2 regions of the Plantibacter sp. genome follow, and region 2 is predicted to be linked to the other one. Evidence: predicted binding sites of a transcription regulator. Region 2 holds the regulator's gene; the other holds the start of a gene.

Region 1 (4,422 bases), on a different contig from region 2:
CGGAGTCGATCGACGATGGACCAGCCGATGAGGCCGGCACAGGCGGCGACGGTGGTGTTGAGGAACACGACGCTCGCCGCATTGCCGGCTGCCAGCGCCGAGCCGGCGTTGAAGCCGTACCAACCGATCCAGAGCAACCCGGCGCCGACGAGGACGAGCGGGCGGTTGTGCGGGCGGAGCTTACCGCCCCAGTCCTTGCTCTTGCCGAGCACCAGGGCCAGTGCGAGCGCCGCGATGCCGGCGTTCATGTGCACGGCCGTCCCGCCGGCGAAGTCGACGGCACCGAGGGTGTTCGCGATCCATCCACCGGTCGCCGTGTCGTTCGAGAAGGCGAACACCCAGTGCGCGATCGGGAAGTACACGAACGTCGCCCAGAGCCCGGCGAACAACAACCACGCGCCGTACTTCATGCGACCGGCGGCGGCACCCGCGACGAGTGCCGTCGTCACCCCCGCGAACAGCAGTTGGAACGCCGCGAAGAGCGCGAGCGGGATGCCGGCATCGGGGTCGTCGACGAGTGCCTGGTCGAGCCCCGCGAACTCGAACGGGTTCCCGATGAGTCCGAGCCCGCCGACGGAGTCACCGAAGACGAGCGAGTACCCGAAGGCCACCCAGAGCAGCGCGACGAGGCTGGCCCCGCCGAAGCACATGATCATCATGTTGAGGATGCGGCGGGACGAGACCATCCCGCCGTAGAACAGAGCCAGGGCCGGGATCATGAGGGCGACGAGCGCCGAGCTCGTCAGGATCCAGGCGACGTTTCCAGCGTCCACAAATCACTCCATCGTTCGAGGTGCACAGCGGCCGGGCGGCCACGGCGTCGGGTTCGGGTGGAACAGGTGTCGGTGCTCGATGCCGGTCGGCGTTCAGGCCAGGTCGGGGGCGTCCCAGAGGTTGAGCTTCGTGCCGATCCCCTGCTCGACGGCGTTCTCGTAGATCGTCTTCGCCCACGCGACGTCCTCGACGCCCATCCCACCGACGCTGAAGAGCACCGGCTGCTCGGGGAACTCGCGACCGACGGCGTTCCCGTCGAAGACGTCTCCGATGTTCACCACGCGGGACTCGTCGAGATCGCCGGTCCCGATGAGGTCCTGCCAGTAGAGGCCGATCATGCCGAACGCGGTCTCGTGCGACGGCGCCGGGTACTCCTCGGCCCACGCCTCGTAGATCTTCTTCGCGTCCGCGATGAGGCGCGCCTTGCCGGAGAGCGTGTACTCCTTGTCCATGCGCAGGTTGGCGGGCAGGCTGAGGAAGGCGCCCGGCTTGATCCAGTCGCCGTCGATGAACGGGTAGTTCTCCGAGCCGACCAGGCCGGTGACGGCCTCGGAGACGATGTCCGAGTCACGCACGGCGGCCTCGACCGTCTCGGCGATCTCGATCGTCGTGAACTGCGGGTAGTGCGCGCGGACGTAGTCGGCGAACGCCTCGGAGGTCGACCGTCGGCGCCCGTGGATGCGGATGGTGTCGAGCGAGGGACGGGCGGTGGTCATGGCGTGCAGGGCGCTCTTGTTCATGGCGCCGGGCCCGATGATGCCGAGCGACTTCGCGTCCACCGGTGCCAGGAGCTTCGCGGCGGCTCCCGGCACGGCAGCGGTGCGGTAGGCGCTCTCGAGGTTGCCGGACATGATCGCGTAGGGCGCGCCGGTGTCCTTGTCGTTGAGCACGATGAGGTGGATGGAGCGCGGGAGGCCTCGCTCGCGGTTGTCGACGTTCGACCCGTACCACTTGACACCGGCGGTGTCGAAGCGCCCGCCGAGGTAGGCGGGCATCGCCATGAACCGACGGTCGGCGGCGTCCAGCGGCATGCCGGGGAACGGTGAGGTGGCGGGGAACCCGATCGGTGCTCCGTGCGAGTTGGCGGTCGGGCCGGCCATCCGGTAGTCACCCTTCGCGACGAGCACCAACACCTCCTCCATGACCTCCATGCAGTGGGCCATGTCCTTCATGCCGGCGGCGATGACCTCCGGTTCGCTCAGGTAGAGCATGTCGATCCGGGTGTTCGGGGAAGCGTCTGCGGTCACGGGTGGTCCTCCAGGTCGGGGTGTGTGGTCCTCAGCGAACACGGTCGCGATCGTCCTGGTCAAATACCGATTCGAACCTCGATTGAGAGCGTTCCGCTCGCAATCTGGACGAAACAGCGCGGTAATACGAGGGTCGTATCGTCGATGGGATGGAGCTCCGCCAGCTGCGCTACTTCCTCGCCGTCGCCGAGGAGCTCCATTTCGGTCGCGCCGCCCGACGGCTGCACATGTCGCAGCCACCGCTGAGCGTCCAGGTCGCACGACTCGAGCAGGAGGTCGGCACCGCGCTGTTCGACCGTTCGACGAGGCGGGTGGCGCTGACCCCCGCTGGACGACATCTCCAGGCGCGGGCACGACACATCGTCGAGGAGCTCGACACGGTCCGGGGTGAGATGCGCGACTTCGTCGACGGTCTCGCCGGGGAGCTCACCGCGGGGTTCGTGAGTTCGGCCAACTACACGGTCCTCCCAGGTGTCGTGCAGCTGTTCCGGGCGAGCCGCCCCGGGGTGACGCTGCGTCTGGTGCCGTTGACCTCAGGAGAGCAGTTCGACCGGCTCCGCGACGGCACGCTCGACGTCGGGATCGTCCGTGACGAGGTCCCGCAGACGCCGTCCGACAGCTCCCCCGCGCTCACGACCGAGGTCGTCTTCGAGGAGCGTCTCGTGGCGTGCCTCCCGGTCGGTCACCCGTTGGCAGGGCCGACCCGAGGTCACCGCGGAGGAGCTCATGGACGTCCCGATGATCTCCTACCCGCGGGCGCTCATGCCGGGATTCGTGGACCGCGTCGCGGAGGTCCTCGGCACGTCGAGTCGGACCCAGGTGGTCGAGGAGGTCGTCCATCAGGAGACCGCCCTCGGGTTCGTCGCGGCCGGCGTCGGTACGACGATCCTGCCCGAGTCGGTGCGGCAGCTGGTGCCGCCGTCGATCGTCGTCGTGCCGCTCGCCGGGTCGCCGACGACACGCCTGCTGGCCGCTCGTCAGGAACGGACGGACGAGAGCCCGGTCCACGACGCGTTCATCGCCTGTCTCCGCGACGCGGCCGCACAGCTCGGGTGAACGCCCACTCGAACACCGCGCGTCCGCCTCCCGTCTCGGCGGCGTAGCCCAGGTGTTCCTGCCCGGCCTGGACAAACGAGTCGCGCCTGTCCAAGCTGGAACCGATGACCGACACCCGCGACGACTTCACCATCCGCCGAGCCACCCCGGACGACGTCCCCCTCCTGCAAGCGTGGAGCTGCGACGAACCCGTCGCCTGGGTCGATCCGGAGCGGCTGACCGCCGAACTCGCGAGTCGGAACTATCGGCCGGAATGGTCGTGGATCGCCGAGCAGGACGGTCGCCCGGTGGCACGAGCACTCTGGTGGGGCCAGGCGGACGCGAACCGGCCCGCCACACTCGACTGCCTCACCACCACGGTCGAAGTCGCGGAGCCCGAACGTGTCGGCGCTGCGCTCATCCGCGCTGGACTGGACGCCTTCGGCGCAGGTCCCGCACTGGAGTTCAACGTCGACGTCTCCCCTGCCTGGGCGGATGACGCTGCGAGCGTGGAGGCGGTGCGGTGGCGCCACGAGGCTGCACGCGCGGGCGGGTTCTCGCGCACGACCGAGCGGGTCAGTTTCGCGAGGTCCAGCTCCGATCCGGTGCCGGCACGATCGCAGCGCCTCCGTTTCGTCGCCGCCCCGGACGACGCGTTCCATGAGCTGTTCGCCCTGGTCGCGACCGGCACCCTCGATGCGCACACGCAGGACATGGTCGCGCGCGAAGGGCTCGAGGCGCTCGCGGACGACGACCTGGCGTTCTACCGATCGCTCCCCGGCGAACGCGACGCCTGGCGGGTCGCTGAGCTCCTCGACGGGACGATCGTGGGATTCATCATCCCGACGAGGACGGCGTACGACGCGAGCATCAGTTACCTGGGCGTGCTCCCCGAGCATCGCGGACACGGTTACGTGCACGACCTCCTGGCGGAGATGGTCCACGTGCACCACGGGTCGGGACAGGACCGGATCGTCGGCACCACGGATGCCGCGAACACGCCGATGCGTGGCGCGTTCGAACGAGCCGGTTTCTCGGTCACGCGCGTTCGGATCGTGCACGAGCAGTAGGTTCGCCCCGGGCTCGGTTCCGACCGTGTCAGCTGAGCACCGCGACACGGTCGACCGCCGCGCTCGTCAGACCCGCGACGACCGCAGCACGCGGACGACCCCGGAGCAGACCGCGAGCCAGATGATCAGCTGCAAGACCGCAGCGACGAGGAGCGGCAGCACGAACGACCCGCTTTCGGCGGAGGACAGCCAGAAGGCTTCACCGACCGTGCCGGCGATCCCGACCGCCGAGACCGTCAGGAAGAGCGCGCGCGACGCCACCGCTTCCCGACGGTCGACGGTGTCCGCCACGTCTG
Region 2 (4,422 bases):
AGGGAGAGGATGATCGCCTTCGGCATGTGCTTCTTGCCGTCCTTCGCCTCCTCGGCCGCCGTGCTCATCGCGTCGTATCCGAAGACCGCGAAGAAGACCGTCGCGGCACCGGCGAACACCGGCCCGAAACCGCTGGGGAGGAACGGATCGTAGTTCTCCCCGTCGATGTAGAAGACCCCGAGGCCGATGATGAACAGGATGAGCAGGACCTTGATCCCGACCGCGACGAGCTCGAATCGACCGAAGGCCTTCGTCCCGCGGCTCAGGATGAAGGTCACGAGGAGACAGACGAAGATGGCGGGGAGATTGACGAGGCCGCCCTTCCCCTCGTCGGCGGTCGAGGTCATCCAGGCCGGCATGTGGATCCCGATACCGGACAGGAAGGCGTCGAAGTAGCCGGAGATCCCGATCGCGACCACCGCGACGATCGCGATGTACTCGAGCAACAGGTCCCAGCCGATGAACCAGCCGATGATCTCGCCGAGCGCCACATACCCGTAGGTGTAGGCGGACCCGGCTCTCGGGATCATGCCGGCGAACTCCGCGTACGACAACGCCGCGGCCGCGGAGGCGAGACCCGCGATCAGGAACGAGAAGAGGACGGCCGGCCCGACAGCGGGCGAGGTCTCGCTCCCATGAGCGACGAGTCCGGCGAGGGAGAAGATCCCCACCCCGATGATGCCACCGACCCCGATGGCCGTGAGTTGCCAGAGCCCGAGGCTCTTGAACAGCTTCGAACCGGAGGTCTCATCCTCGATCTCCGCGATCGGCTTCTTCCGGAGCAGCGAGCGGCTCCGATCGTCTGTACTCATGCTTGCCTCCGACGATGCTGCGGGCGTCGTTGCACCGCGCCATCGACGATAGCTGAGAACCAGCGCGGAGTGACCCGCCGATTGTCGGCCTACTCGGCCGCGTACCGCTGCGGGATCGCCAGGCGCTGCCCGGGCTCGACACCGGCGGTGCTGAGCTGGTTGAGGTTCATGATCTCGGCGATGACGTCGCGCGGGTCGGCGTCGGGTGCGATGGACTCGGCCAGCTGCCAGAGCGACTCGCCCGGGTCGACCGTGATGTACGTGAACGTGGCTCCCGCCGCCGCCGTGTTGGCCGCGGCACCGCCTGCGGAGAGTCCGACGACCGCGACGCCGATGACCAGCGGGATGGCGGCGAGCGTGGTGAAGACGACGCGACCGCGCTTCGTCAGGCGGAGTCGGCGTGTGGACGGTGCGTCTGACGCGTCGGTGCCTGCGCCGTCCGTGCGGGAAGCGCCCGGTGGGACCCGATCAGTGCTGCGCTCATGTCAACCCTCCAAGAGTGTGCTCATCGTGTGATGAGGACTCGTACCCGACACTCGACCAGGAGTGCCGGATACGAACCTGTGTTCCGAATATATCTTCGATTGTTCGAATACTCAACCCTGTCTTCGTACCTGAGACGCGCGGGATCGGCGACACGCTCGAACAGATGTTTGTCTGGACGAGCTGGTGCGGATACAGTTTCGAGTGTTGGAAGCAGTACACCACCACCCACCGACATCGGTCACCGACAGCCGATCAGGGCAGGAGCGAAGATGGCAGCGAACACGGCGGGCGACGGAGCCCGGGAGCGCCAGATCGGCGGCACCCGGCGACGGAAGAGCCTGAGCGACAAGCAGCTGGCGATCCTCGACGTCATCCAGCGTTCGGTCTCACAGCGCGGGTATCCGCCGAGCATGCGCGAGATCGGCGACGCCGTCGGGCTCGCCTCCCTGTCGAGTGTCACGCACCAACTCGGACAGCTCGAACTCAGCGGATACCTCCGACGCGATCCCAACCGTCCCCGCGCCATCGAGGTGCTCATCGACCTGCCGAGCGCCGTCGAGGGCAGCGACCCCGACTCCGCTCCCCCGGTCGGCGACGCCGCCATGGTCCCGCTCGTCGGTCGCATCGCCGCCGGCATCCCGATCACGGCCGAGCAGCAGGTCGAGGAGATCTTCCCCCTGCCGCGTCAGCTGGTCGGCAAGGGCAGTCTGTTCATGCTGAAGGTCGTCGGCGACTCGATGGTCGACGCCGCGATCTGCGACGGCGACTGGGTCGTCATCCGCGAGCAGAAGACCGCCGAGAACGGCGAGATCGTCGCGGCGATGCTCGACGAGGAGGCGACCGTGAAGGTGTTCCGCCAGCGCGACGGTCACACCTGGCTGCTCCCCCGGAACTCGGCCTTCGAACCGATCCTCGGCGACCACGCCGAGGTCCTCGGCAAGGTCGTCGCCGTGCTCCGGACGGTCTGACCGACCGGACCACTCCGCGACACCGACGAGGGCCGGGACGATCCGTGGATCGTCCCGGCCCTCGTCCGTGCAGGCCCCTCGACGTCAGCCGGTCGCACCGACCCGTGCGCGGACCGCACGCGTGGCCTCGACGATGTTGGCGAGGGAGGCGACCGTCTCCTCGTAGCCTCGCGTCTTGAGTCCGCAGTCCGGGTTCACCCAGACCTGGCGCTGCGGGATCCCCTCCAGCGCGATCTCGAGCAGCGCCGTCACCTCCGCGACGCTCGGCACCCGAGGCGAGTGGATGTCGTAGACGCCCGGGCCGATGCCGTGGTCGAAACCACTCGCCCGGATGTCGGACACGACCTCCATCCGAGACCGTGCCGCCTCGATGCTCGTCACGTCGGCGTCCAGTCGTCGGATCGCGTCGATCACCACACCGAACTCGGAGTAGCAGAGGTGGGTGTGGATCTGCGTCTCGGCGCGCACGCCCGCGGTCGCCAGCCGGAAGGAGCCCACCGACCAGTCGAGGTACCGCCCCTGGTCGGCCCGCCGGAGCGGGAGCAGTTCGCGGAGTGCGGGTTCGTCGACCTGGATGATGCGGATGCCGGCCCGCTCCAGGTCGGCGATCTCGTCACGCAGGGCGAGGGCGACCTGGTTCGCCGTCTCGGCGAGCGGTTGGTCGTCGCGCACGAACGACCAGGCGAGGATCGTCACCGGGCCCGTGAGCATGCCCTTCACCGGCTTGGTGGTCAACGACTGCGTGTAGGCCGACCACTCGACCGTGATCGGCGCCGGCCGCGAGACGTCACCCCACAGGATCGACGGACGGGTGCATCGCGAACCGTAGGACTGCACCCACCCGTGCTCCGTCACGGCGAACCCGTCGAGGTGCTCGGCGAAGTACTGGACCATGTCGTTGCGCTCGGGCTCACCGTGGACGACGACGTCGATCCCGAGGTCCTCCTGCAGCGCCACGACGCGCCCGATCTCCGCGCGCATCGTCTCGACGTAGGCCTCCTCGTCGAGCGTCCCGGCGACCCGCTGCGCGCGGGCGCGACGGATGTCGCCGGTCTGCGGGAAGGAACCGATCGTCGTCGTCGGGAGGAACGGCAGGCCGAGCGCCTGCTCCTGCGCCGTGGCGCGCTCCTGGTAGTCGTCTCGGGTGAAGTCCGCTGGTGCGAGCGCTGCCGTCCGTGCGCGGATGGCGGCATCGACGACCCCGGGCGCGGCGAGCCGATCGTCGAGCGCGGCCGACGCTGCGGTGAGCTCGGCCGCGATGGACGCACGTCCCCGGGTGAGACCGCGTGCGAGGACCGCGATCTGATCCACCTTCTGGTCGGCGAAGGCGAGCCAGCTCCGGAGACGGGGGTCGAGCTTCGTCTCCACCGACACGTCGTGCGGGACGTGCAGGAGGGACGTCGAGGTGGACACCGCGAGCTGCGGGAAGCGCTCCGCCGCGCGCGCCAGGAGATCGGCCGCGGCCGCCAGGTCGCCACGCCACACGTTGTGGCCGTCGATCACTCCCGCGACGACGGTCTTCGTGGCGAGTCCGGGAGACGAGTCCGGCAGGCCTCCTCGGACGAGGTCGACACCGACAGCCTCGACCCCCGAGGCGGCGAGCACCGGGAGGGCGTCGCCCAAGGCGCCGTAGGGAGCCGCGACGAAGATCGCCGGGCGGTCGGACACGGCGGACAGGACGGCCGTCGATCGTTCGAGCGCCGCGAGGACCGTCGACCTCGGCACGTCGAACGTCTCCGACACCAGTGCGGGTTCGTCGAGCTGCACCCAGGGCGCGCCGGCAGCGGCGAGGCGCTGGAGGAGTTCCGCGTAGACGGGCAGCAACGCCTCCAGTCGATCGATCGGGGCGAATCCCGCTGAGGCCCCCTCGGCCGCCTTGGACAGCAGCAGGAACGTCACCGGGCCCACGATCACCGGCCGCGTCACGTACCCCTCGGCGAGGCCCTCGCGGAACTGCTCGACCACCCGGTCGTCGGAGAGCGCGAACGGCGTCGACTCACCGATCTCCGGGACGAGGTAGTGGTAGTTCGAGTCGAACCACTTCGTCATCTCGAGCGGGGCGAGGTCGCCGGCGCCACGAGCGATCGTGAACGCCCCGGCGAGGTCGACCCGACCGTCGGCCCCGACGAGCGTCGAGAAGCGGTCCGGGACGGCGC

What was found. The regulator LexA, encoded in region 2, represses DNA repair genes until DNA is damaged. The targets are predictions, from matches to a motif close to TCGAACANNTGTTCGA.
Region 1: the regulator LexA is predicted to act here: its motif matches at 2,081-2,096, upstream of AC5JOC_RS10120 (tyramine oxidase subunit B).

The regions. Positions count from the first base shown of each region.
Region 1 covers NZ_JCACOF010000009.1:23,914-28,335, reverse strand. The annotation lists gene AC5JOC_RS10125 (ammonium transporter) at 1-773, opposite strand, end outside; gene AC5JOC_RS10120 (tyramine oxidase subunit B) at 867-2,021, opposite strand; partial or broken gene AC5JOC_RS10115 (LysR family transcriptional regulator) at 2,171-2,662, shown strand; gene AC5JOC_RS10110 (LysR substrate-binding domain-containing protein) at 2,748-3,077, shown strand; gene AC5JOC_RS10105 (GNAT family N-acetyltransferase) at 3,182-4,126, shown strand; gene AC5JOC_RS10100 (hypothetical protein) at 4,193-4,417, opposite strand.
Region 2 covers NZ_JCACOF010000010.1:33,683-38,104, forward strand. The annotation lists gene AC5JOC_RS12405 (amino acid permease) at 1-812, opposite strand, end outside; gene lexA (transcriptional repressor LexA) at 1,568-2,266, shown strand; gene metE (5-methyltetrahydropteroyltriglutamate--homocysteine S-methyltransferase) at 2,351-4,422, opposite strand, start outside.